One region of the Arthrobacter sp. 05N428_2 genome, then DNA from elsewhere that is predicted to be linked to it. Evidence: predicted binding sites of a transcription regulator. Region 1 holds the regulator's gene; each other region holds the start of a gene.

Region 1 (4,466 bases):
TGCTGTGGCCGGTGCCAGGCTTCCAGCACCTGCCGCAGCGGCCGCACCGCGTCTTCGTGCAAGATCACCGCCAGATCCGCGGCCGCGACGGCGGCCTGCAGGCCGGCGCCGTCGACGGCGGCGCGGACCTCCGGGATCCAGGCGCGGCGTGCCTGCTTCGCGGCCGCCGTCACCACCGACTGCCACTTGGCGTGGGCCTTCGCCGCGCGTTCGGGTTTCCACCGCACAATCGACCGCTCCGCCTGCCAGGGGACGACGGCGTCGATTCCCAGTTCCGTCACGGTTTCGGCGGCCAGTTCGTCGCGGTCCCCCTTGGCGAGTGCCTGCACGAGCACCAGCCGGACATCGGGCCGGGGCTCCGAGCTGACCCCGCTGCACTGAACGGTCAGCTCCTGGGGCGCGACGGCGGTGACGGTGCCGGTCAGGCGCTTGCCCGCACCGTCGGCGAGGTCGACCGGCTCCCCCACGGTCAGCCGCTTGACGGTCACCGCGTGGCGCGCTTCGGGACCTTCGAGGACGAAGATTGCGCCGGGAACCTGCTGGTCGAGGCTTCCTGCCGGGGTGAAGAAGACCGGGTTACTCACCGCTACAGGTTACCGAGCCGGTCCCGCAGCTTGGCGAAGACGCCGCCGCTGGCGGCCAGCTTGCCCTCGGTGAACTGCTCGCCGCGGAGTTTGGCCAGCTGGCGCAGCAGGTCCTCCTGGGCGGCGTCGAGCTTTGCCGGGGTGTCCACCTGCAGATGGACCTTGAGGTCGCCCCGGCCGTAGCCGCGCAGGTGCGTCACACCGAGGCCGCGGAGCGTGATGACCTCGCCGGACTGGGTGCCGGCCTTGACGTCGATTTCCTGTTCGCCGTCGAAGGTTTCGAGGGTCAGCTCCGTGCCCAGGGCCGCGGCGGTCATCGGGATGTTGAGGCTGGCATGCAGGTCGTCGCCCTCGCGGACGTAGGTGGCATCATTGTTGACCCGGATCTCCACGTACAGGTCTCCGGACGGTCCGCCGGCCGGTCCCGCTTCACCCTGCCCGGAGAGCTGGATGCGGGTGCCGGTGGCGACGCCTGCGGGGACCTTCACGGTGAGTGAGCGGCGGCTGCGGATGCGGCCCTGGCCGGCGCATTCATTGCACGGATCCTTGATCACGGTGCCGAAGCCTTCGCAGCTGCCGCACGGAGCGGTGGTCATGACCTGGCCGAGGATGGAACGCACCGCGCGCTGGACCTGGCCGCTGCCGCCGCAGATGTCGCAGCGTTCAGGGTGGGTGCCCGGCCGGCAGCAGGAGCCTTCACACGTCGGGCAGGTCACGGCGGTGTCGACTTCGAGCTTTTTGTTGACGCCGAAGACGGCGTCGCGGAGTTCGATCCTGACGCTGATCAGGGCGTCCTGGCCGCGGCGGACCCGGGACGCCGGGCCGGCCTGGCCGCCGGCGCCGCCGAAGAACGATTCGAAGATGTCCTGGAAGGCGAAGCCCTGGCCGGCGTAGCCGCCGCCGAAGCCGTTGTCGTTGCCGTTCTCGTTGCCCGTGGTGTCATAGATCCGGCGTTTTTGCGGGTCGGACAGCACCTCGTAGGCGTGCGTCACCGCCTTGAAGCGTTCGGACGCGTCGTCACCGGGGTTCACATCCGGGTGCAGGGTTCGCGCCAGCTTGCGGTAGGCCTTCTTGATCTCTTCCCCCGTCGCTTCGCGGGAGACTCCAAGAACGTCGTAGTGGCTGCTCAAAATGTGTATCTCTTCCTGGTTGTACTGCCGGTAATGGGCAAGAAGTGTGATGCGTGGGGTTCGCGCCCGGGCCGGACCCTTAGGGCCCGAGGATCCTGGAAAGGTAGCGGGCCACCGCACGGACGGCGGCCATGGTGGTGGGATAGTCCATCCGGGTCGGTCCGAGTACCCCGACCTTGGCCGTGGCATCCGGGCCGTAGCCGGTGGCGACCACGGAGGCTTCGGAAAGTCCGTCGTAGGGGTTTTCCCGTCCGATGCTCACGGTGACGCCGCGCGGGTCCTGCGCCATGTCGCTGAGCAGCCGGAGCATCACCACCTGTTCCTCGAGTGCCTCGAGCACGGGTCCGATGCTCAACGGGAAATCCACGTTGGAGCGGGCCAGGTTGGCGGTCCCGGCCATGACCATCCGTTCCTCACGGCTGCTCGCCGCCAGCGACTCGAGTCCCCGGGCCAAGGCCCGGGCGGCGGTGCGGCGCACCGGCGGGCAACTGTCCGCCACGGCCTGCAGCGACTGCGGCAGCAGGCTCAAGGGCGTGCCGGAAAGCCTGGACAAGAACAAGCTGCGGATTTCCGCAAGGGCCTCGTCGCCGAAATCCTGGCCAACGTCGATCACCCTCTGCTCCACCTTGCCACTGTCCACGATCAGCACGGTCAGCACCTTGCGCGGAGCCAGCAGGACGAACTCGATATGCCGAACGCGCGCCCGGCTGAGGAGTGGGTACTGCACGACGGCGACCTGGTTGGTCAGCTGCGCCAGCAGCCGCACGGTCCGGTCCAGCACATCGTCAAGGTCATCGGACCCCTCCAGCAGGGCCTGGATGGCGCGGCGTTCCGCCGGGGACAGCGGTTTGACGGCCGAAATCTGGTCCACGAACAGGCGGTAGCCCTTGTCGGTGGGGATCCGGCCGGCGCTGGTATGCGGCGCCGTGATCAGGCCCTCGTCTTCCAGGGCCGCCATATCGTTGCGGATCGTGGCACTGGAGACGCCCAGATGGTGCCGCTCCACCAGCGCCTTGGATCCTACGGGTTCACGGGAGTGAACATAGTCCTCGACGATGGCGCGCAGCACTTCGAGTTTCCGTGGCTCGCTCACGCCCCACCTCCAATCGACCCTTATCCGGTTCACCGGGTGCCGGGCGGCCGGGAAGGACCGGCCCGACAACACCCACGGTTAGCACTCGACATGCCTAAGTGCTAACCAGTCTAATATGAGTCCCGCGTTGTTAGCATTGGATTCACTGCGGGCCCTGCCGTCGGACCGGTGTTTCCGGACACATCACGGGATCCCGGCCCAACTATTTCGCAAGCTATTTTCCGAGTTCAAACTTTTCGAGTGCAAAGCAGTGTGTAGCCGATGTCGTACCAAAATTGGGGCCCGCAAGAGCTCTCCGCGCCCGCCAAAGCCCAGTTGCCCGAAATCCCGGTGGAACGCGGCATGGTGCTGGAAGACGTTCAATCCGGTTGGGTGGGCGCCGTAACCCGGGTGGAGAAGTCCGGCGGCATGCACGTGGTGGCCCTTGAGGACCGGCGGGGCAAGTCCCGCTCCTTCCGGCTGGGTTTCGGTTTCCTGCTGGACGGCCAGCCGATCCGGTTGATGCCGCCCGCGCCGCGGCTCCCTGCCGGCGGCGCCGCCGTCGCCACCCGCACCGCCTCCGGATCCGTCCGGGTGGCCGGCCAGCGCGCCCAGGTGGCCAAGGCCAGCCGGATCTGGGTGGAAGGCAAGCACGACGCCGAACTCGTCGAAAAGGTCTGGGGCGACGACCTCCGGGTCGAGGGCATCGTAGTCGAGCCGCTGCACGGCATCGACGACCTCACGGCCGCTGTGCAGGATTTCGGGCCCGGCCCGGGCCGCCGTCTTGGCGTGCTGGTGGACCACCTCGTCCCCAACTCGAAGGAATCCCGCATCGCCGACGCCGTCATGGCCTCCCCCGGCGCCGCCGGCAACGTGCTGATCGTCGGGCACCCCTACGTGGACGTCTGGCAGGCCATCCGGCCGGCGGTGCTGGGGATAGAACGGTGGCCGGAAATTCCCCGCGGCATTGATTGGAAGACCGGCATCCTGACGGCGTTTGGCTGGCCGCACAGCACCAAGGAGGACGTTGGCCTGGGCTGGCAAAAACTCCTCGGCGCCGTCCGCAGCTATGCGGACCTGGAGCCCTCCCTGCTGGGCCGGGTCGAAGAGGTCATCGACTTCCTCACGGTGCCCTGACCGGCTCTCCGTGCTTCACTTCGCGGTCCATGCCAGTATTCTGGGTACGGCGGCCGTTGCATTGTTGTTGCGGCCGCGGCTTCTCCCGGTACCAACGCTCCACCGCAATCCAAAGGACGACACGTGGCAGAAAACGCACGCGAACACACGGACCATCAGGCCGGCCATGGCCAGTCGCCGTACCATGGCGTGCCCGCAAATGCCCTGCCGCTGACGGCACGGGAAGACCGGCAGTGGGCCACCCTGGCGCACTTTGGCGGCATCCTCGGCTGCATCCCGTCGCTCTTGATCTACCTGATCTTCAAGGACCGCGGCCCGTTCACGGCGCAGGAGTCGAAGGAAGCGCTGAACTTTACGCTGCCCCCCACAATCGCCGCGGTGGTCGCCAACCTGTTGGTCTTCGTCCCGGTGGTGGGCAACCTGTTCGCGGTACTGGCCACCCTCATCTGGATTGCCTTGGCCTGCTTCTCCGTGGCCGCAGGCATCCACGTCAACCGCGGCCAGCCGCACCGCTACGACTTCAACCTCCGCTGGATCAAGTAG
Region 2 (4,466 bases), on a different contig from region 1:
TTACGGTTTCGCGTGGTGCGCCGGGATTCCGGCGGTGGAGGCCGGCGAGGGGTCGGCCGACATGCTGATCAACGTGACGCCGATTGGCATGGCCGGCGGACCGGAGGCCGACACGCTGGCCTTCCCGCACGAAGCCGTGGCGGCCGCGAAGGTGGTCTTCGACGTCGTGGCTCTGCCCGCCGAGACGCCACTGATCCAGGCCGCCCGGGCGGCCGGCAAGCAAGTGATCACCGGCGCCGAGGTCGCCACCATCCAAGCCCTTGAGCAGTTCGTGCTGTACACCGGCGTCCGGCCCTCCGACGAACGGGTCCGGGCAGCCGAGGAGTTCATGCGGGCCCAATAGGGCCGCCCGGTCCTAGACCGGCTGCACCGAGATGGCGACCCGTTCTTCGCCGATCCGGGTGAGGACCAGGGTAGCCGTGTCTTTGGCCGCGTTCCTGGCGCTCCTGCCGCCGGGGAGCAACTGCTTGCGCAGTTCCTCCGGCGTGACCGAGATGCCCCGCTTCTTGATGTCCAGGACGCCGATGCCGTTGTCCTTGACCCAGGCCTTGAGTGCCTTGACGTTGAACGGCATGACCTCGAGGACCTTGTACGCCCGGGCAAAGGGAGTATTGCGGAGCTCCGGCGCGCAGATGTAGGCGATGTGCTCGTCCAGCAGATGCCCACCCAGCTGGAGCGCTACGTCGGCGACCAGGCCCGCGCGGATCACGGCGCCGTCGGGCTCGTAGAGGTAGCCTTCCGCCGGGCCCACTGGGGCTGCCGGTCCGGCGTCGAAGTCCTCCGCGCTGGTGAGCTCCGCGGCGCCCTGCGGGCCCAGGATCAGCGCCGCGCGGCGGATTCCGGGCCGGCGGACGGCGTTGAACCAGAGCGCCACCTCGGTGACGTCGCCGCCCACCGAGACCCACTGCGCCTCGCAGCCGGCCGGCACCGAGGAATGCGGGATGCCGGGGCCCAGCTTCACGCCGACGGCGCGACCGGCGGCGGCCAGGGATTCCACGAAGGACAGCGGAGGGGAGAAGTCTTCCGGATCCCACAGGCGTTTGGTTCCGGAGCTGGAGGTGGTGCGGCGCGCCGGGTCGAGCCAAATGCCGTCGATCCCGTCCAGCGGGACGGCGGCGGCATCGGCATGAACCACCGCCGCGTTCCGGAACGGGATCAGGTTCATGGTGGCGCAGGCGGCCGTCGTTTCGTCCAGTTCCACGGCCGTGACTTTGATGTCAAGGGAGGCCAGTGCCATCGCGTCAGCCCCCAGCCCGCAGCCCAGATCCGCAACGTGCGCAATCCCCGCCGCGGCGAACCGCTGCGCGTGCCGCGCGGCGACGTTGAGCCGGGTGGCCTGTTCCAAGCCGGCCCGGGTGAAGATCATCTGCCGGGCGAATTCGCCGAACTTGGCCTCTGCCTTGGTCCGCAGCCGGGATTGTGTGAGGACCGCTGATACCAGCTCGGCGGAATGTCCGGCCTTGCGCAGCGAGGCATTGAGCCGGAAGGCCTCCTCCTCGCGGTATGGCCCCAGTGACGCCAGCAGCTCCCAGCCCTCCGGATTGAGCAGTGGGGCGATCTGGTCCTGCGTAGTCTCAGCCATGCCATCAAGCGTAGTTCAGGCGCGGGACGCCCTGCGTGCCCGTTAGGCTGGACGGCATGGATGACAGGGACACCGATGACATCGGCGCGGCAGGGACCCGGGAACAGCCGGACGAAGATTTTCCGGTCCGCCGGGGACTGACCCGCTTCGCCCGACCGGCGCTGATCGCGGGCACAGTGGTCGCGGTTGTCTGCGTGGCGTTGCTCGTCATCATCTTCTTCCTCGATTCCTTCAACGCGACCGTCTATTCGGTGGGCGGCAAGGACGTAAAAGACGCCACCGACGAGGCGCGGGCCATCCGTGATACCTACGCCGGAGCCCGGGTGGGCGGCATCATCTTCCTGATCCTCGGAGCGGTGGCCGCGCTGGCCGGGGGATTCCTGCTGTACCGCGACCGGAATAAGTCGCCCCAGATCGACGAAGACGACGACGGCCAGGACTGGGACTACGAGGACCTCGCCGGGCAGTAGGCGCTTTCGCTGTGCCTGCTGGTGTACGGCGTGGTGCGGCGTGACGTGGCACTGAATCGGTCCGCCCACTCCGGACATGCCCGTCCTTCGCGGGCAGCACTGGACATATTGCGTATATGTCCATCTCTGGCCACCAGCAATGGGCAGGTCCATCGCTCCCGGACGGCACGTCCATTGCGCCGGACCGGCAAGGAGCATGCCCATCGCTCAACTCCAAAACTGGGGCACAAGCTCCGCGCCTGGGCAACAAGTCCTTCGTTCCAAGCCGCCCGATGGGCATGTCCGTCCTGCAAGCCGCCCGATGGGCATATCCGTCCTGCAGGCTGCCTTATGAGCATGTCCGGAGCCCCGGGCAGCCCGCTGCGCACAACCGGAACGTAACAAACCTGAGTCCACCGGCTGCCTCGCAGAATGAGCATGTCCCGGGCCGCGCCGTCCCGGGCCGGGCCGCGCCGCGCCGCGCCGTGTCCGGTCCCGCCGTCGGACGTTCACGGGCGTTCACCCCGGGATGAACTTCTGGCACTCACCTTGACCGAGTGCTAACTACTTACATAGAGTCGTCATTAGCACTCGCCCTAGGCGGGTGCTAACACCTGAAGCTTTACCGGCCTGGCTACTGCCGGCACCGCGACGACGGTCTGTACGCCACGGCACCACAGCTTTAAAGTCCACGAATTTGCTGACGAAAAGGAGAGGTCCTTGTCGGTCTCTATTAAGCCTCTTGAGGATCGTATTGTTGTCCGCCCGCTCGAAGCCGAGCAGACCACGGCTTCCGGCCTGGTTATCCCGGACTCCGCACAGGAGAAGCCGCAGGAAGGCGAAGTTGTTGCAGTAGGCCCCGGCCGCTTCGAAGACGGCAACCGCGTTCCCGTTGACGTAGCCGTTGGCGACGTCGTCATCTACTCCAAGTACGGCGGAACCGAAGTCAAAACCGGCGGCACTGAGTACCTCGTACTGTCCGCCCGCGACGTTCTGGCGATCGTCGTAAAGTAACTCCCTTGGACCCCCGCGCCGCCGCTCCTTCGCTTTGAACGGACGGCTGCGCGGGGTTCTGTCTTGAAAGGACAAAACCATGGCAAAGCAGCTCGCGTTTAACGACGCTGCCCGCCGGTCGCTCGAAGCCGGCATCGATAAGCTCGCCAACACGGTCAAGGTGACGCTCGGCCCGCGCGGCCGCAACGTCGTGCTGGACAAGAAGTGGGGCGCCCCCACAATCACCAACGACGGTGTCACGATTGCCCGCGAAGTCGAGCTGGACGACCCGTACGAAAACCTTGGAGCGCAGCTTGCCAAGGAGGTCGCCACCAAGACCAACGACGTCGCCGGCGACGGCACCACCACCGCCACCGTGCTCGCCCAGGCCCTGGTCAAGGAAGGCCTGCGCAACGTTGCGGCCGGCGCGGCCCCGGGCCAGATCAAGCGCGGCATCGAGGTCTCGGTTGAGGCCATCGCCGCCCGCCTGCTCGAAAATGCCCGCCCGGTCGAAGGCGACCAGGTCGCCAACGTGGCCGCTATCTCGGCGCAGAGCGACGAGATCGGCGAGCTCCTGGCCGAGGCATTCGGCAAGGTCGGCAAGGATGGTGTGATCACCATCGAGGAATCCTCCACCACGCAGACCGAACTGGTCCTCACCGAGGGCATGCAGTTCGACAAGGGCTACCTGTCCCCGTACTTCGTCACCGACGCGGAACGCCAGGAGGCAGTCCTCGAGGACGCCTTGATCCTGATCAACCAGGGCAAGATCTCCTCGGTCCAGGAATTCCTGCCGCTGCTGGAGAAGGCGCTGCAGAGCTCCAAGCCGCTCTTCATCATCGCTGAAGACGTCGACGGCGAGGCTCTCTCCACGCTGATCGTCAACCGCATCCGCGGCACCCTGAACGTCGTCGCCGTCAAGGCCCCGGGCTTCGGTGACCGCCGCAAGGCCATGCTCCAGGACATCGCGACCCTCACAGGCGCGCAGGTTGTCTCAGCGGAACTGGGCCTCAGCCTGGACACCGTGGGCCTGGAGGTCCTCGGCACCGCCCGCCGGATCACCGTGACGAAGGACAACACCACCATCGTCGACGGCGCCGGTTCGGCCGAGGACGTCGCGGCCCGGGTTGCCCAGCTGCGCGCCGAGCTGACCCGCACCGACTCCGACTGGGACAAGGAAAAGCTGCAGGAACGCCTGGCCAAGCTGGCCGGCGGCATCGGCGTGATCAAGGTCGGCGCCGCCACCGAGGTCGAGCTGAAGGAAAAGAAGCACCGCATCGAGGACGCCGTGTCCTCCACCCGCGCCGCCCTCGAAGAGGGCATCGTGGCCGGCGGCGGCTCCGCCCTCATCCACGCCCTCAAGGCTCTCGATGAGGATCCCGCGGTTGAGGCGCTCGACGGCGACGCGGCAGCTGCCGTGGGCATCGTCCGCCGGGCATTGA
Region 3 (4,466 bases), on a different contig from region 1:
GTACGTCACGACAACGTGCCCGCACCGCACGCCGCCTGGGTTCAGACGCGTAAAATCCGCGGGAAGCCGAGCCGCAGGCGGGATTCCGTGGGGAATCCGGCGGCCGGCTATCAGCCAGAAATCAGCAAGGACGTCGCTTTACCATGACCAAATACGCTCGGGATGAATTCGATCGGGTCCCGGAGACCGCCGCGCGCCAGGGTGTCCACCGGACAGTCTCCGCACCCCGCTCCCGGCGGCTGGGTCCCATTCTGTCCGCCGGGACTGCGGCCCTCGCGATCGGCCTGGTTGCCTTCCTGCTGCTGCCGAAGCTGGGCTTCGGGCCCTCTGGCGGCTCTGCCATGAGGGCTGACCAGGCCAGTAACAACGCCGCCGCGTCGACGACGCCTCCCACCGCAGCGGCCACCCCGTCGCCCTCCGCTAGCGCTGACCCGACCGGCAGCCTCGCCCCCGCAGGCTCGACGCCGCCCCCGTCGGCGACGCCCTCGGTGCCGCCCGCTGCCGTCGTCGACAAGACACAGCCCGTGACGGTCTACAACGGAACCACGACGGCGGGGCTGGCTGGCCGTGTCGGATCCACCGTCACTTCTGCGGGCTGGGGCCTCGGGCCTGTCGGCAACTGGGCCGGCGCCCCCCAGCGAGCCTCCGTGGTCTTTTACGACGGCCCGGCCCAGAAGGCCAACGCCCAGGCGCTGGGCTCGCTCCTCGGGATCTCCATGCTCGTAGATTCCGCCGATTTCAAGATGCCGCTCGTCGTCGTGCTGGGACCCGGCTTCATGTAGGACGCTGGAGCGTTTGGTTACAGTGGCTGCGGACGTCCTTCCGCAGGCCGCGGCGCACAGCGAGGTGGGCCGCGAGGAAGCTAGCTGAAAGTGTGGAGAACATGGCATTGGGGACCGTGAAGTGGTTCAACGCTGAAAAGGGCTACGGCTTCATCACCGTGGACAGTTCCGGTGACGACGTGTTCGTGCACTGGTCCGCGATTGCGGGCGAAGGCTACCGGGCCCTGGCCGAGGGCCAGCGGGTAGAGCTGGAAGTGGGCGAGGGCGAAAAGGGCCCGCAGGCAGAAAGCGTCCGGCCCGCCTAGTGGCACTCCTTACCGGGGCCGCTGCGGCCACTGGGGCCCGCGGCCCGAAGTCGGTATCCGGGCCCTCGAACGCGCGCCGGTTCAGTTGTGCCGTAGCCGCCGGCCTTGCAGCCGCCATGGCCCTGGGCGCCTGCGCGGGTCCCACCGGGAACGCCCGGGTGGGCGCCGTGGACGCGGCCGGCGACGGCACCCTGCGGATCGGCCTGATCCTGGACAGCACCGGCAAACAGGGCTTTCTCAACGCATCCCAGCTGGCGGCGGCCAAGCTCGCGGTCAAGGAAATCAACGCTGCTGGCGGACACAAGGGCAAGCCCGTGGAGCTGCTGCCGGAATCGATCGGCACGGACACCGCCGCCCAGGCCAAGAACCTGGTGGCCGCCAAGGCCGACGTCGTGATCGGCCCCACCGACTCCAGCCGGGCGCCGGACGCCATTGACGTGCTCTCGCGCGCCAAGATCGCGATCATTTCCCCGGCCAACACGGCGCCGGGGCTCAGCAAATACAAGAGCGGCGGCTACTACTTCCGGACCGTCGCCGCCGATGTGGCGCAGGCTTCGGTCCTCGTCAAGCTCGCCAAGGACGGCGGTGCCAGGACCATCGCCGTCGTGCACGAGGAAGGCAGCTACGGCAAGGAGGTCTCGGTAGCCGTCTCCGAAGCCGCGAAGGCCGCCGGCCTCGGTACCTCCGTCGACGCTGAATTCAAGGCCGGCCAGGCCCAGCAGGCGGCAGCAGCCGCTAAGGCGGCCTCCCCGGACGCCGTCGTCCTGGTAGCCCGCGACGGCGCCCAGGGTGCCATCGCCGAGCTCAACAACGCGGGGCTGGCAGGGCGCAAGCTCGTCCTGAGCGACGGGGCAGTCAACCAGTACGGACAGGGCCTCGGCTCCACGGCCCTGGACGGCGCCCGCGGGATTCTTCCCGGCATGTTCCCGTCCGCGCACTTCCAGGCCGAACTCGTGGCCGTCGACCCCGGCCTGAAGGACATGGCGTTCGCGGCCGAGACGTACGACGCCGTCAACCTCGCCGCGCTCGCCGCCGCCGCGGCCGACGACGATGCGGGGGCGTCCATCGCCGCGAAGCTGGTCTCCGTCTCCGGCGGAACGACAGCCGCTCCCGGCGGGTCCTCCGGCGAGGCCCAGGCCTGCACGACGTACCAGGACTGTGTGACGGCACTCCGTGCCGGCAAGCGCCCCGACTATGAAGGTCAGTCCGGACCGATCAATTTCGACAGCAATGGTGACGTCACCGTCGCGGGCTACATGGTCTACAGCTACGGCGCGGACAACACCGCCAAGATGACCGGCACCGAAACGGCCCGCAGCGCGGGGTCCTGATCGCTCCTAGCGAAGAGCGGGCCCAGTGACGGCTCCGGGGACAGGCACTGCTTGCACTCTCCCCGGGGGAGTGCTAATTATTGAGTTAGCACTCCCGCGTATTGACTGCTAACACGACGCCCGGTTTCGGCCGTTGCGTGTGGCGGCCGATTGACCGGGAGCGAAAGAAACACCTGGCTGGGGTGAGATCCCCGGTCCGGCGGCGTACAGAGGCTGCCGGACAGGAATCGTCCGTCGCGGGCACCACAACCAAGGTTCATTCTTAACGACTGTCCCGAAAGGACTACTGCCGTTATGGCCAAGATCATTGCATTTGATGAAGAGGCACGCCGCGGTCTTGAGCGGGGCCTGAACATCCTCGCCGACGCCGTCAAGGTCACCCTCGGCCCGCGTGGACGCAACGTCGTCCTCGAAAAGAAGTGGGGCGCCCCCACGATCACCAACGATGGTGTTTCCATCGCCAAGGAGATCGAACTGGACGACCCTTACGAGAAGATCGGCGCCGAGCTGGTCAAGGAAGTTGCCAAGAAGACGGACGACGTCGCCGGCGACGGAACCACCACCGCCACCGTGCTCGCCCAGGCCTTGGTCAAGGAAGGCCTGCGCAACGTCGCGGCCGGCGCTGACCCGCTGTCCCTCAAGCGCGGCATCGAAAAGGCCGTCGAGGCGGTCACCCGCGAGCTCCTGGCTTCCGCCAAGGAAATCGAAACCAAGGAAGAGATCGCCGCCACCGCGTCCATCTCCGCCGGGGACAACGAAATTGGCGCCCTGATTGCCGAAGCCCTGGACAAGGTCGGCAAGGAAGGCGTCATCACCGTCGAGGAGTCCAACACCTTCGGCCTCGAGCTGGAGCTCACCGAGGGCATGCGCTTCGACAAGGGCTACATCTCGGCCTACTTCGTCACCGACGCCGAGCGCCAGGAAACGGTCCTTGAGGATCCGTACATCCTGATCGTCAACTCCAAGATCTCCAACGTCAAGGAACTGGTTGCTGTCCTCGAAAAGGTCATGCAGTCCTCCAAGCCGCTGCTGATCATTGCCGAGGACATCGAGGGCGAGGCCCTGGCCACCTTGATCGTCAACAAGATCCGCGGCACCTTCAAGTCCGTCGCCGTCAAGGCTCCGGGCTTCGGCGACCGCCGCAAGGCCCAGCTGGCCGACATCGCCATCCTGACCGGCGGCCAGGTCATCTCCGAGGAAGTCGGCCTCAAGCTTGAGACCGCCGGCCTCGAGCTGCTCGGCAAGGCCCGCAAGGTCGTTGTCACCAAGGACGAGACCACCATCGTTGAGGGTGCCGGCGACGCCGACCAGATCGCCGGTCGCGTGTCCCAGATCCGTGCCGAGATCGAGAACTCCGATTCGGACTACGACCGCGAGAAGCTGCAGGAGCGCCTGGCCAAGCTGGCCGGCGGCGTTGCAGTCATCAAGGCTGGTGCCGCAACCGAGGTTGAGCTCAAGGAACGCAAGCACCGCATTGAGGACGCCGTCCGCAACGCGAAGGCTGCTGTCGAAGAGGGCATCGTCGCCGGCGGTGGCGTGGCTCTGATCCAGGCCGGCGCCAAGGCGTTCGCCAACCTGCAGCTCGAAGGTGACGAAGCAACCGGTGCGAACATCGTCCGCGTTGCCATCGACGCCCCGCTGAAGCAGATCGCCTTCAACGCCGGCCTCGAGCCCGGCGTCGTGGTGGACAAGGTCCGCGGCCTGCCCGCAGGCCATGGCCTGAACGCAGCCACCGGCGAGTACGTCGACCTGCTGGCAGCCGGCATCAACGACCCGGTCAAGGTGACCCGCTCTGCCCTGCAGAACGCGGCTTCCATCGCCGGCCTGTTCCTGACCACCGAGGCCGTTGTGGCCGACAAGCCGGAGAAGAACTCCCCGGCCATGGGTGGCGGCGACGACATGGGCGGCATGGGCGGCATGGGCGGTTTCTAGCCACCCGGCCATCCGGCCCTCACCATCTGTGCCGACAAGGTCCACGTCGGCACGCCCGGTACGACGACGGCGGTCCCACCTTTGGGGGGCCGCCGTCGGCGTTTAAGCGTTTAAGC

The links. Region 1 encodes HrcA, which represses chaperone genes, less so after heat shock. Its sites were predicted from a motif close to TTNGCACTCGNNNNNNNCGAGTGCNAA; they were not measured.
Region 2: the regulator HrcA is predicted to act here: its motif matches at 2,569-2,595, upstream of groES (co-chaperone GroES).
Region 3: the regulator HrcA is predicted to act here: its motif matches at 2,504-2,530, upstream of groL (chaperonin GroEL).

The regions. Positions count from the first base shown of each region.
Region 1 is NZ_JBFTMR010000011.1:57,227-61,692, reverse strand. It holds gene AC1DGI_RS13245 (16S rRNA (uracil(1498)-N(3))-methyltransferase) at 1-584, opposite strand, end outside; gene dnaJ (molecular chaperone DnaJ) at 587-1,714, opposite strand; gene hrcA (heat-inducible transcriptional repressor HrcA) at 1,794-2,807, opposite strand; gene AC1DGI_RS13230 (DUF3097 domain-containing protein) at 3,069-3,923, shown strand; gene AC1DGI_RS13225 (DUF4870 domain-containing protein) at 4,047-4,466, shown strand.
Region 2 is NZ_JBFTMR010000004.1:386,374-390,839, reverse strand. It holds gene AC1DGI_RS06620 (shikimate 5-dehydrogenase) at 1-343, shown strand, start outside; gene AC1DGI_RS06615 (THUMP-like domain-containing protein) at 356-1,582, opposite strand; gene AC1DGI_RS06610 (hypothetical protein) at 1,639-2,052, shown strand; gene groES (co-chaperone GroES) at 2,752-3,045, shown strand; gene groL (chaperonin GroEL) at 3,125-4,466, shown strand, end outside.
Region 3 is NZ_JBFTMR010000012.1:5,592-10,057, forward strand. It holds gene AC1DGI_RS13635 (DUF3263 domain-containing protein) at 1-53, shown strand, start outside; gene AC1DGI_RS13640 (LytR C-terminal domain-containing protein) at 144-782, shown strand; gene AC1DGI_RS13645 (cold-shock protein) at 884-1,087, shown strand; gene AC1DGI_RS13650 (ABC transporter substrate-binding protein) at 1,204-2,418, shown strand; gene groL (chaperonin GroEL) at 2,713-4,350, shown strand.